3 regions of the Kitasatospora sp. NPDC057223 genome follow, and region 3 is predicted to be linked to each of the others. Evidence: riboswitches for the same ligand, from Rfam matches in the RefSeq annotation. Region 3 holds a riboswitch; each other region holds the start of a gene.
The links. Region 3 has a riboswitch for cobalamin ahead of ACFUK0_RS15975 (HoxN/HupN/NixA family nickel/cobalt transporter). Riboswitches for the same ligand answer to the same signal wherever they lie in the genome.
Positions count from the first base shown of each region.

Region 1 (3,264 bases), on a different contig from region 3:
CGCGCAGCGGCAGGGTCTCGCGCAGGGCGGGCTCGTCCACCTGGATGACGGCGGCGCCGGCCGCCTCCAGGTCGTTCACCTCGTCGCGCAGGGCGAGGGCGACCTGGCGGGCGGTGTCGGCGATCGGCTGGTCGTCGCGGACGAAGGACCAGGCGAGCATCGTGACGGGGCCGGTGAGCATGCCCTTGACCGGACGGCTCGTCAGGTCCTGGGCGTAGCGGTACCAGTCGACGGTCATCGGGTGCGGGCGGGAGAGATCGCCGGCCAGCACGGGCGGGCGGACGTAGCGGGTGCCGTAGGACTGCACCCAGCCCTGCTGGGTGGCCAGGTAGCCGGTGAGCTGTTCGGCGAAGTACTGGACCATGTCGTTGCGTTCGGGCTCGCCGTGCACCAGGACGTCGAGGCCGGCCTTCTCCTGGTAGGCGATGACCTCACGGACCTCGGCGCGCATCCGGTCCTGGTAGGTGCCGCCGTCGATCCGGCCGGCCCGCAGGTCGGCGCGGGCGGTGCGCAGCTCCGTGGTCTGCGGGAAGGAGCCGATGGTGGTGGTCGGCAGCAGCGGTAGGTTCAGCCGGGCCCGCTGGGCGACGGCGCGCTCGGGGTAGGCCTGGAGGCGGCGGGCGTCCCCGGCGGTGGTGGCTGCCGCGCGGGCACGGACGGCCGGGTCGTGGGTGAGGGCGGAGGCGGCGCGGGAGGCCAGGTCGGCCCGGTTGGCGGCGAGTTCGGCGGTGATCGCGTGGGTGCCCTCGCGCAGGCCCCGGGCGAGGGTGGTGATCTCACCGGTCTTCTGCCGGGCGAAGGCCAGCCAGCGCGCCACCTGCGGGTCGAGGTCGCGCTCGGCGCCGGCGTCGAGCGGGACGTGCAGCAGGGAGCAGGAGGGGGCGACGTCCACCCGGTCGGCCAGGCCGAGCAGGGTGGCCAGGGTGGTCAGCGACTTCTCCAGGTCGTTGATCCAGATGTTGCGGCCGTCCACCACGCCTGCGACCAGGCGCTTGCCGGGGAGGCCGCCGACGGCCGCGAGGTCGTCCAGGTTGGCGGCGCCGGGGCCGGTGAAGTCCAGGCCGACGCCCTCGACGGGGGCCTTGGCGAGGACTTTCAGCGCCTCGCCGGCGCGGTCGAAGTAGGTGGCGACCAGGATGCTCGGCCGGGCGGTGAGCGCACCGAGCTCGCGCAAGACCCTTGCGGCGGCGCTCAGTTCGGCCGGGCTGCGGTCCTGGACGAGGGCGGGCTCGTCGAGCTGGACCCAGTCGGCGCCGGCCGCGCGCAGGTCCGCGAGCAGTTCGGCGTAGACGGGCAGCAGCCGGTCGAGCAGGGTGAGCGGCTGGAAGTCGGCGCCGACGCCGGGAGCGGGCTTGGCGAGCAGCAGGTAGGTCAGCGGGCCGACCAGCACCGGGCGGGCGCGGTGGCCCAGCGCCAGGGCCTCACGCAGTTCGGAGACGGCCTTGGCGGAGTTCGCGGCGAAGACCGTGTCCGGCCCCAACTCGGGCACCAGGTAGTGGTAGTTGGTGTCGAACCACTTGGTCATCTCCAGCGGTGCGGCGTCCTGGGTGCCGCGGGCCATGGCGAAGTAGCCGTCCAGCGGATCGGCGTCGACGGCGGCCCGGTGGCGCGGCGGGATCGCGCCGACGGCGACCGTGGCGTCCAGCACGTGGTCGTACAACGAGAAGTCGCCGGTGGGCAGTTCGGTGACGCCGGCCTCGGCCAGCCGGTGCCAGTTGTCGCGCCGCAGGCCCGCGGCGGTGGCCCGCAGGGCGTCGGCGTCGACCCGACCGGCCCAGTAGCCCTCGACCGCCTTCTTCAGCTCCCGGTTCGGGCCCTGCCTCGGGTAGCCGTACACGGTGGACTGCGGGGTGGCCGACGGACGAGCGCCGGGCTGCGGCTGCGGGGTACCGGACTGCGGGGTGGTGGAACTCGATGACACGGAACTCTCCTTCGCGAGTCGCGTTGCGATCCCGGGAGAGCACGGGGGCGCGAAGGAACACAGCAGTGGGGGCGCGGCACCAGGATGTGCCCGCCCGCTCCGCCGACCCGCCCACGAGGTCACCGAGATCACCGCGTGCGGGGTGCACGCGGGCAGTGGCAGGTCTTCGGACTCATGGGCACACCCGCCCTGGAAGGGCGGACACCTACTGGCCGTCGCTTCCCGGGCCCCTGCTGGGGCCCAGTGCATGTGACGGCGGTCGTTCCCATTCACCGCTGCGGGGCAGTCCCGGATTCACACCGGGTTCCCTCTTGCGACGCGCCTGCCTGGCTGGCAGGGCGAACCGACTGCGAGGCACAGCCTAGGCCCTCCGGACCGGCCCCGTCGGCGATCGTCCGGATGCCGGTACCCGGCGGCGCCGTCACCCCGGGCCGGAACGGGTACCCGCGGCGGCGCCCGCGCCGGTGATTCGCCCGGGGAACGCCGGATGCGGCACAGTGTGGCCATGAGCGCGGACACGGACCACCGGGACCCGGTCGGGCAGCTCGGCGGGCCGAGCACCGCTCCCCGGCGACGTCCGGTGCAGCAGCGCAGCCAGGAACGGTACGAGCGCATCCTCGACGCCTGCGCGAGCCTGCTGGACGAGGTCGGCGCCACCGCCCTGACCACCAAGGCGGTGGCCCAGCGGGCCCAGGTGCCGATCGGCACGCTCTACCAGTTCTTCGCCGGCAAGGAGAGCCTGCTCGCCGCCCTGGCCGCCCGGAACCTGGAGCGCTACCTGGAGCGTCTCGCCCGCCGGCTGGAGGCCGAGGCCCCGCCGGGCGTGCCCGGCTTCGTCGACCTCGCGGTGGAGGAGTTCGTCGCCATGAAGCGGGCCGTACCCGGATTCGGGCAGGTCGACTTCGGCCTGGTCGACCCGAGCCCGACGGGCGTCCTCGACGACCGGCACCTGCTGGACACGACACTCGACAACAACGCGACCGTGGCGGTGCGGCTGCAGGCCCTCGGCGGCGACCTGTTCACCGACCGGGCCGGGCGGCCGGGCGGCCCGGTGGTCCTGCGGGTGGCGCTGGAGTCGGCGGACGCCGTCCTCAAACTCGCCTTCCGCAGCGACCCCGACGGCGACCCCGTGCTGATCGCCGAATGCAAGCGCCTGCTCCGCGGCTACCTCTCGGACCGGCCCGCGGGCGCCTGACCAGCGGCACCGAAGCGTTGCGGGCCGGCCCGGCCGGCAGCACAGTGGAAGCAGGACGGCTGCCGGCGGCCCGGCCGGCCCGGGCGCGGCGGCCTGCCTGTCGGCGGCACGAGGGCCGTCACTACCTAAGGAGCAGATCGTGCATGCA
Region 1 covers NZ_JBHUWW010000009.1:44,132-47,395, reverse strand. The annotation lists gene metE (5-methyltetrahydropteroyltriglutamate--homocysteine S-methyltransferase) at 1-1,837, opposite strand, end outside; cobalamin riboswitch at 2,061-2,284, opposite strand; gene ACFUK0_RS05975 (TetR family transcriptional regulator) at 2,427-3,116, shown strand; gene ACFUK0_RS05970 (DUF1918 domain-containing protein) at 3,256-3,264, shown strand, end outside.
Region 1: another riboswitch for cobalamin. It lies ahead of metE (5-methyltetrahydropteroyltriglutamate--homocysteine S-methyltransferase); the one in region 3 lies ahead of ACFUK0_RS15975 (HoxN/HupN/NixA family nickel/cobalt transporter).

Region 2 (3,264 bases), on a different contig from region 3:
GCTGCGGGTGTTTCCCATCCGCTTCGCCAGCTCGGGGACGGACGGGTCGGAGAGCGTGCAGATGACCTCGTTGTCGGCGGGCAGCCGCTTGCGGGTCACCCCGCTCGCGACCATCGACACGTCGCACAGGACCGGCGCGCCGGCCCGCAGCGCCGCGCGGGCGTCCGCGACGACGCGCGGGGACCAGAGCAGGTCCTCGACCAGGTCGGTCATGCCGCACGCGTGGATCATGCGCACCACGACCTGTGAGACGTCGGCGGGCAGGCCCGCCAGGTCGGCCTCGGCCCGGATGGTGGCAAAGGACTCGCGGTAGATGGCCGCCCCGTCCTTCTCGTACTCGATCACTTCGTCCTCCGGGCCCGGGCCACTGCTTCGGCCATCTCTTGCGTTGTCACTGCCGGCTGTTCCACTGCCGGCTGTTCCACTGCCGGCTGTTCCACCGGCCGCTGTTCCACCGACTGCTGTTCCACCGACCGCGGGGGATCCTGCGGCGGGCCCGGGCGGACGGACACCTGGTAACCGTCCCCCGTGGCGAGGACGTCCACCCACTCCCCCGCGGGGTGTCCGCACCGGCGGGCGCAGCCCGACCAGTGCACGGGCAGCAGCCGCTGCCCGGCGGGGCCGTCAGCGGCGAGGGCGCGGGCCGCGTCGGCCCGGACGTCCGCGAGCGACCTGGCGCAGCCGGGGGTGCCGGTGCAGGCCATCGCCCCCTCCCACGGGGAGTGCGGGTCGAGCCCCGGGCCGGCGGCCGCGATACGCCGGGCCCAGGGGCCGGCGGCGTCCGGCGGGAGTCCGGGGATCACCACGCCCCGCCACGGGGTGACCCGCAGGCTGCCCGCGCCGGCCTCGGCGGCGTCGGCGAGCAGCCGCCATCCGGCGGCCGTGGCCCGGCCGAAGGGCAGCCCTGCGCAGAGCGCGTACCGGCCGCAGGGCCCGGCGACCGGGCCGGCCTGCGGCAGGGTGCCGGGAAGTGCGGGCAGGGTGCGTACGGGCAGGCCGGGGAGGGTGAGCAGGGTGCCGTCCGGGTCGGCCTCGCGGATCCGCCAGGCCCGGGTGCCGGTGCTGCGCAGCAGGGCGAGGAAGCGTTCGGCGGCGAGCAGCGCGGCCGGTACGGCCTCGGCGGCCGGCACCTCGAAGGCCCTGGTGGCACGGCCCAGGCGCAGGAGTGCCGCGCCGTCGGGGGTTGCGATCAATGTCACATCGGCGTCGAGCCCGGCGACGTCGCCCCGGCCGTCGTCGAGGGCGAACAGGAAGCGGCCGGAGAGGCCGGTGGTCCAGTCGGCGGCGCACAGGGCCGCGTCCAGCGCGCGGACCCAAGTCGTCGTGTCCGCATGGCCGTTGCCGTCGACACCGGCGAGCGGCGAGGCGACGATGTTGCGGATGCGCTCGTGCCGGTCGGAGGGGAGCAGGCCGGCGGCGCGCAGCCGGGCGCCGAGCTGTGAGCCGCAGTCGTCCGGCAGGCCGCGCAGTTGGACGTTGCCGCGCGAGGTGGTCTCCAGCGAGCCGTCGCCCAGCCCTTCGGCGGCGTCGGCCAGCACCCGTACCTGATCCACCGTCAGCAGTCCGCCGGGCAGCCGGACTCGGGCGAGGGCCCCGTCGTCGGCCGTATGTAGGCGAAGGGTCCCCGGGCACGCGTCCTCGCGGGCCCGGTCGGGCCCGCCGGAGCCCTGGGCGGCGGGGTCGGTCGAGGGTGACATGGCCGCGAGCATACCGATGATCCGACCGGACGCTCTGTCCCGTGGATCACCCCCAGCGCCTACTATGCTCCCGGGCGGATCCTTGTGGTCCGCTCACGCCAGAGACGGCGCAAAGGGGAGGAAACCGGTGCAAACCCGGTGCGGTCCCGCCACTGTGACCACGGTTCACCGCCGTGGGAGCCAGGAACTCCTGCCGTCCTCGACTCTCCCCCGGTCTCCGGCCGGGGGGACACCCCACGGGGCGCGGACCCCGAGGAAGGCTCGACCTATGCGCCGCCGCATGCCTGCGCCCGGGCTCACCCCGGTGCCGCCGCCCCTGCTCGTGCCCGTGCCCGCCCTCACTGCCCGTACCGGGCAGGAGGGGTCCATCGAGGCCGGGAGGGCCTTCGCATGATCCTGCTTCTGTCGACCTCGGACACCGACCTGCTCAGTGCCCGGGCCGCCGAGGGCCCCGTCCCGTTCCGCCTCGGCAACCCGGCCCGGCTGACCGCCGACGACCTCCCCGCGCTGGTGGAGGGCACCGACCTGGTGGTCGTCCGGCTGCTCGGCGGGCGCCGCGCCTGGCAGGAGGGCCTGGACGCGCTGCTGGCCGGGCCCCGCCCGGTGATCGTGCTGACCGGTGAGCAGGCACCCGACGCCCAGCTGATGGAGCTGTCCACCGTCCCCGCCGGCATCGCCGCCGAGGCGCACGCCTACCTCGCCCACGGCGGCCCGGCGAACCTCGCCGAACTGGGCGCCTTCCTGTCCGACACCGTGCTGCTCACCGGCCACGGCTTCGCCGCGCCCGCCTCCGCCCCCGAGTGGGGGCCGCTGGAGCGCACCGCGACGGCGGAGAACGCCGACGGCCCGGTCATCGCGGTGCTCTACTACCGCGCCCACCACATGAGCGGCAACACCGCCTTCGTCGAGACGCTCTGCCGGGCCATCGAGGACAAGGGCGCCCGGCCCCGGCCGCTGTACTGCTCCTCGCTGCGCGGCGCGGAGCCCGGGCTGCTGGCCGAGCTGGGCACGGCCGACGCGATCATCACCACCGTGCTGGCGGCCGGCGGCACCCGGCCGGCCGACGCCTCGGCCGGCGGCGACGAGGAGGCCTGGGACGCGGGCGCGCTCGCCGCGCTGGACCGGCCGATCCTCCAGGCGCTCTGCCTGACCTGGTCGCGCGCCGCCTGGGAGGCCAGCGACGACGGCCTCTCCCCGCTGGACACCGCGACGCAGGTCGCCGTCCCCGAGTTCGACGGCCGGCTGATCACCGTCCCGTTCTCCTTCAAGGAGCTGGACGAGGACGGCCTGACCGTCTACGCGGCCGACCCCGAGCGCGCCGCCCGGGTCGCCGGGATCGCGGTGCGGCACGCCCGGCTGCGCTACATCCCGGCCGCCGAGCGCCGGCTCGCGCTGGTGCTGTCCGCGTACCCGACCAAGCACGCCCGGGTCGGCAACGCGGTCGGCCTGGACACCCCGGCCAGCGCGATGCGACTGCTCACCCGGCTGCGCGAGGAGGGCATGGACCTCGGCCCGCTGGACGGCCCGGACGCGCTGCCGGGTCTCGCGCCCGCCGCCGACGGCGACG
Region 2 covers NZ_JBHUWW010000048.1:1,850-5,113, forward strand. The annotation lists gene ACFUK0_RS18615 (precorrin-8X methylmutase) at 1-345, opposite strand, end outside; gene cobG (precorrin-3B synthase) at 342-1,697, opposite strand; cobalamin riboswitch at 1,766-1,910, shown strand; gene cobN (cobaltochelatase subunit CobN) at 2,088-3,264, shown strand, end outside.
Region 2: another riboswitch for cobalamin. It lies ahead of cobN (cobaltochelatase subunit CobN); the one in region 3 lies ahead of ACFUK0_RS15975 (HoxN/HupN/NixA family nickel/cobalt transporter).

Region 3 (3,264 bases):
GGAGACCCCGTAGCCGCGGTACTGGGCGCCGAGGACGACGGTCAGGAAGTCGCCCTCCTCGACCCGCCGGTCGGTGGGCTGGTGGCTCGCCTGCCCGGAGTGGCTGCCGGTGCCGACGGAGACCGGGAAGGCCGCCCGGTCGGCGCCGTGGTCGATCATGCGGCGCTCCAGCTCCATCGCCAGGTGCCGCTCGGTGCGCCCGACCAGGATCGATTCGAGCAGCTCGCTGAGCGCCTGGTCGGCGATCTCGGCCGCGATCCGCAGGTCGGCGATCTCGTGCTCGTCCTTGATCACCCGCATCCGCTCGACCACCCGGCGCGCGTCCGCCAGCCGCACGCCCTCGGCGACGGCCGCGACCGCGCGGTGGCGGCTGACGGTGAGGTCGTGCTCCTCCACCGCGAGGTCGCCGACCCGCAGCCGGGCGGCCGCCTCGGCGGCGGCGAGCGCGGTGTCCGCGCCGGCCGTCACCTGGAGCTGGGTGAGGTCCTCGCCGAGCAGGTGCTCGCCGGTGTCGTCCGGCGGCAGGTCGTCCGGCAGCGCGAGCAGGGCGCGCTCCCTGGTGAGCAGCAGCGTCGCCCCGCAGGGGGCGCAGCCGGTCAGGTAGCGGACGTTCGCCGGCCGGGTGATCAGAGCCGCGTCCGTCCCCGACGCGCTGCAGTGTTCCCTCAGACGCTCCCGCCGGCCCGCGTACGCATCAGACATGGGTCGAGCGTACGGAGCCCGGCGCCGGTTCGCCCGCCGAGCAGGCCGGACGGGCGGACGCGTCGGCTGTCCGGCCGGGCTTCGCGGGCCCGCTCAGCGGGGCGGCGGCCTGAGCGCGGGCGTCCGGTCAGGACGGCGACCAGCGCTGTTCGATCCTGCCGAGGCGCCAGTACGCGATCGCCGCCGCCCAGACGACCACGAAGAGTCCGACGATCACATAGCCCACGTTGTCGAGCGACAGGCCGGCGACGAAGCCGGACACCGGGTCGGTCAGGTCCAGCTTCTCGTGCAGGACGCTGACCAGCTCGATCGTGCCGATGATGAACGCCACCGCGATCGACAGGCCGGTGATGGTCAGGTTGTAGTACACCTTGCGCACCGGGTTGGAGAACGCCCACTGGTACGCGAAGTTCATGAACGTCCCGTCCAGCGTGTCGAACAGGCTCATCCCGGCCGCGAACAGCAGCGGCAGGCAGACGATCGCGTACCAGGGCAGCCCCGCGGCGGCGCCGCTGCCGGCCATCACCATCAGCGTCACCTCGGTCGCGGTGTCGAAGCCCAGGCCCAGCACCATCCCGACCGGGAACATCTGGCCGGGGCGGGTGATCGAACGGGTGGCCCGGTTCAGCACCCGGTTGAACAGGCCGCGCGCGTTGAGGTGCTCCTCCAGCTCCGCCTCGTCGTAGCGGCCCGCCCGCATCGCCCGGAAGACCCGCAGGATGCCGAACAGCGCGGCCAGGTTCAGCGCGCCGATCAGGTACAGGAACGCACCGGAGGCGCTCGTGCCGAGGACGCCCAGCCACTGGTGGGTCGGCGAGTCCTCGTCCATCAGCGTGTTCGCCAGCTGGGCGCCGCCCGCCACCAGCGCCGCCATCAGGACCACCATCGAGGAGTGCCCGAGGGCGAACCAGAAGCCCACCGACACCGGGCGCTTGCCGTCCGCCATCAGCTTGCGGGTGGTGTTGTCGATCACCGCGATGTGGTCGGCGTCGAAGGCGTGCCGCATGCCGAGCGTGTAGGCGGTGATGCCGAGGCCGACCCCGAACACCTGGGTGCCGACGGCGTACTCGTGCGGGGCAACCAGGAAGAACAGCGTCCCGAAGGCCGCCACGTGCATCGCCAGGATCACCGCCATCAGCCCGGCCGTACGGACGGTGTCCTCGCGTCGCCAGCGGAACGCCGGCAGCGCGGGCGCGGCCGCCACCGGGGCAGCTTCGATTTCGGGCAGGGTCATCTGCGGATCACGCTCCAGCACCTCGTGGATCACTTCGTGAGATGCCGTGGCCGGTCTCCTGGCTGACAGGGTCCGAACTCCTCCGCACGGGCCTTCCCAGGCGCCCGACGGCGCCCAGTGACCACCCGGCCCCGACGGGGCCGGGAGGGTGCGGAGACTCCCTGATCACAGTGGCGAGGGCCGCGCCGGTCTGGGACCTCTGAAGGTCCGTCACCGGCTTCCCGAACACCACGGCGGGCAACACCGTACGGGGCGTCAGGTGACGCTTGCAAGGCTGCGCACCTGCGCAGGTGTCCAGGATCACATGCCCTGGGCTGCGACAATGGCACGCATGCATCTCGTACCGGCCGAGCGCGCGGGCCACCGGACCATCGACGGACACCGGGTCTGCGAAGCCATCGCGGCGATCGGCGACACCGCTCACGTCCGCACCTGGGCCGACCGCTTCTCCCTGCTCGCCGACCCCGGGCGGCTGGCCCTGCTGCTCGCCCTGCACCGGGCCGGGCCGCTCGCCGTCAGCGACCTCGCCGTGGCCACCGGCATGCGCGACCCCGCCGTCTCGCAGGCCCTGCGGCTGCTGCGGACGGCCGGCGCGGTCGCCGGGGACAAGGACGGCCGGGTGGTGCGCTACCGGCTCGTCGACGAACAGCTCGGCGCGCTGCTGGCGCCCTGCACGGCGGCCGAGCACACCGAACCCGGCTCGGCCACCGGCTGAGCGCCCCCGCCGGGAGCGCCGCCCCCGTCAGGCCTGCTGGCAGCGCGGGCACCAGAACAGGTTGCGGGCCGCGTGCTGCTCGGTGCGGACGGCGGTGCCGCAGACCAGGCAGGGCATCGCGGCCCGCCGGTAGACGTACACCTCGCCGCCGTGGTCGTCCACCCGCGGCGGGCGGCCCATCGCCTCGGGGGTGTGCTCGGGGCGGACGGTGTCGATCCGGCCCGCGTCGACGCCCTCGTGCATCAGGGCGACCAGGTCGGCCCAGATCGCGTCCCACTCGGCGCGGGTGAGGTCGCGCCCCGCCCGGTGCGGGCTGATGCCGAGCCGGAAGAGCACCTCGGCGCGGTAGACGTTGCCGACGCCGGCCAGCACCTTCTGGTCCATCAGCAGCGCCGCGACGGTCGTGCGGCTGGCCGAGATCCGCCGCCAGGCGAGGCCCGCGTCGGCGTCCGCGCGCAGCGGGTCGGGGCCGAGACGGGCGTGCACGGCGGCCTTCCCCGCGGCGGTGAGCAGCTCGCAGGTGGTGGGGCCGCGCAGGTCGGCGTACGAGTCGTCGTTCTCCAGCCGCAGCCGGACGAGGCCCACGGGCGCGGGGGCCGGGCCCTCGGCGAAC
Region 3 covers NZ_JBHUWW010000037.1:36,526-39,789, reverse strand. The annotation lists gene ACFUK0_RS15980 (M24 family metallopeptidase) at 1-702, opposite strand, end outside; gene ACFUK0_RS15975 (HoxN/HupN/NixA family nickel/cobalt transporter) at 830-1,936, opposite strand; cobalamin riboswitch at 1,967-2,184, opposite strand; gene ACFUK0_RS15970 (ArsR/SmtB family transcription factor) at 2,268-2,651, shown strand; gene ACFUK0_RS15965 (Fpg/Nei family DNA glycosylase) at 2,679-3,264, opposite strand, start outside.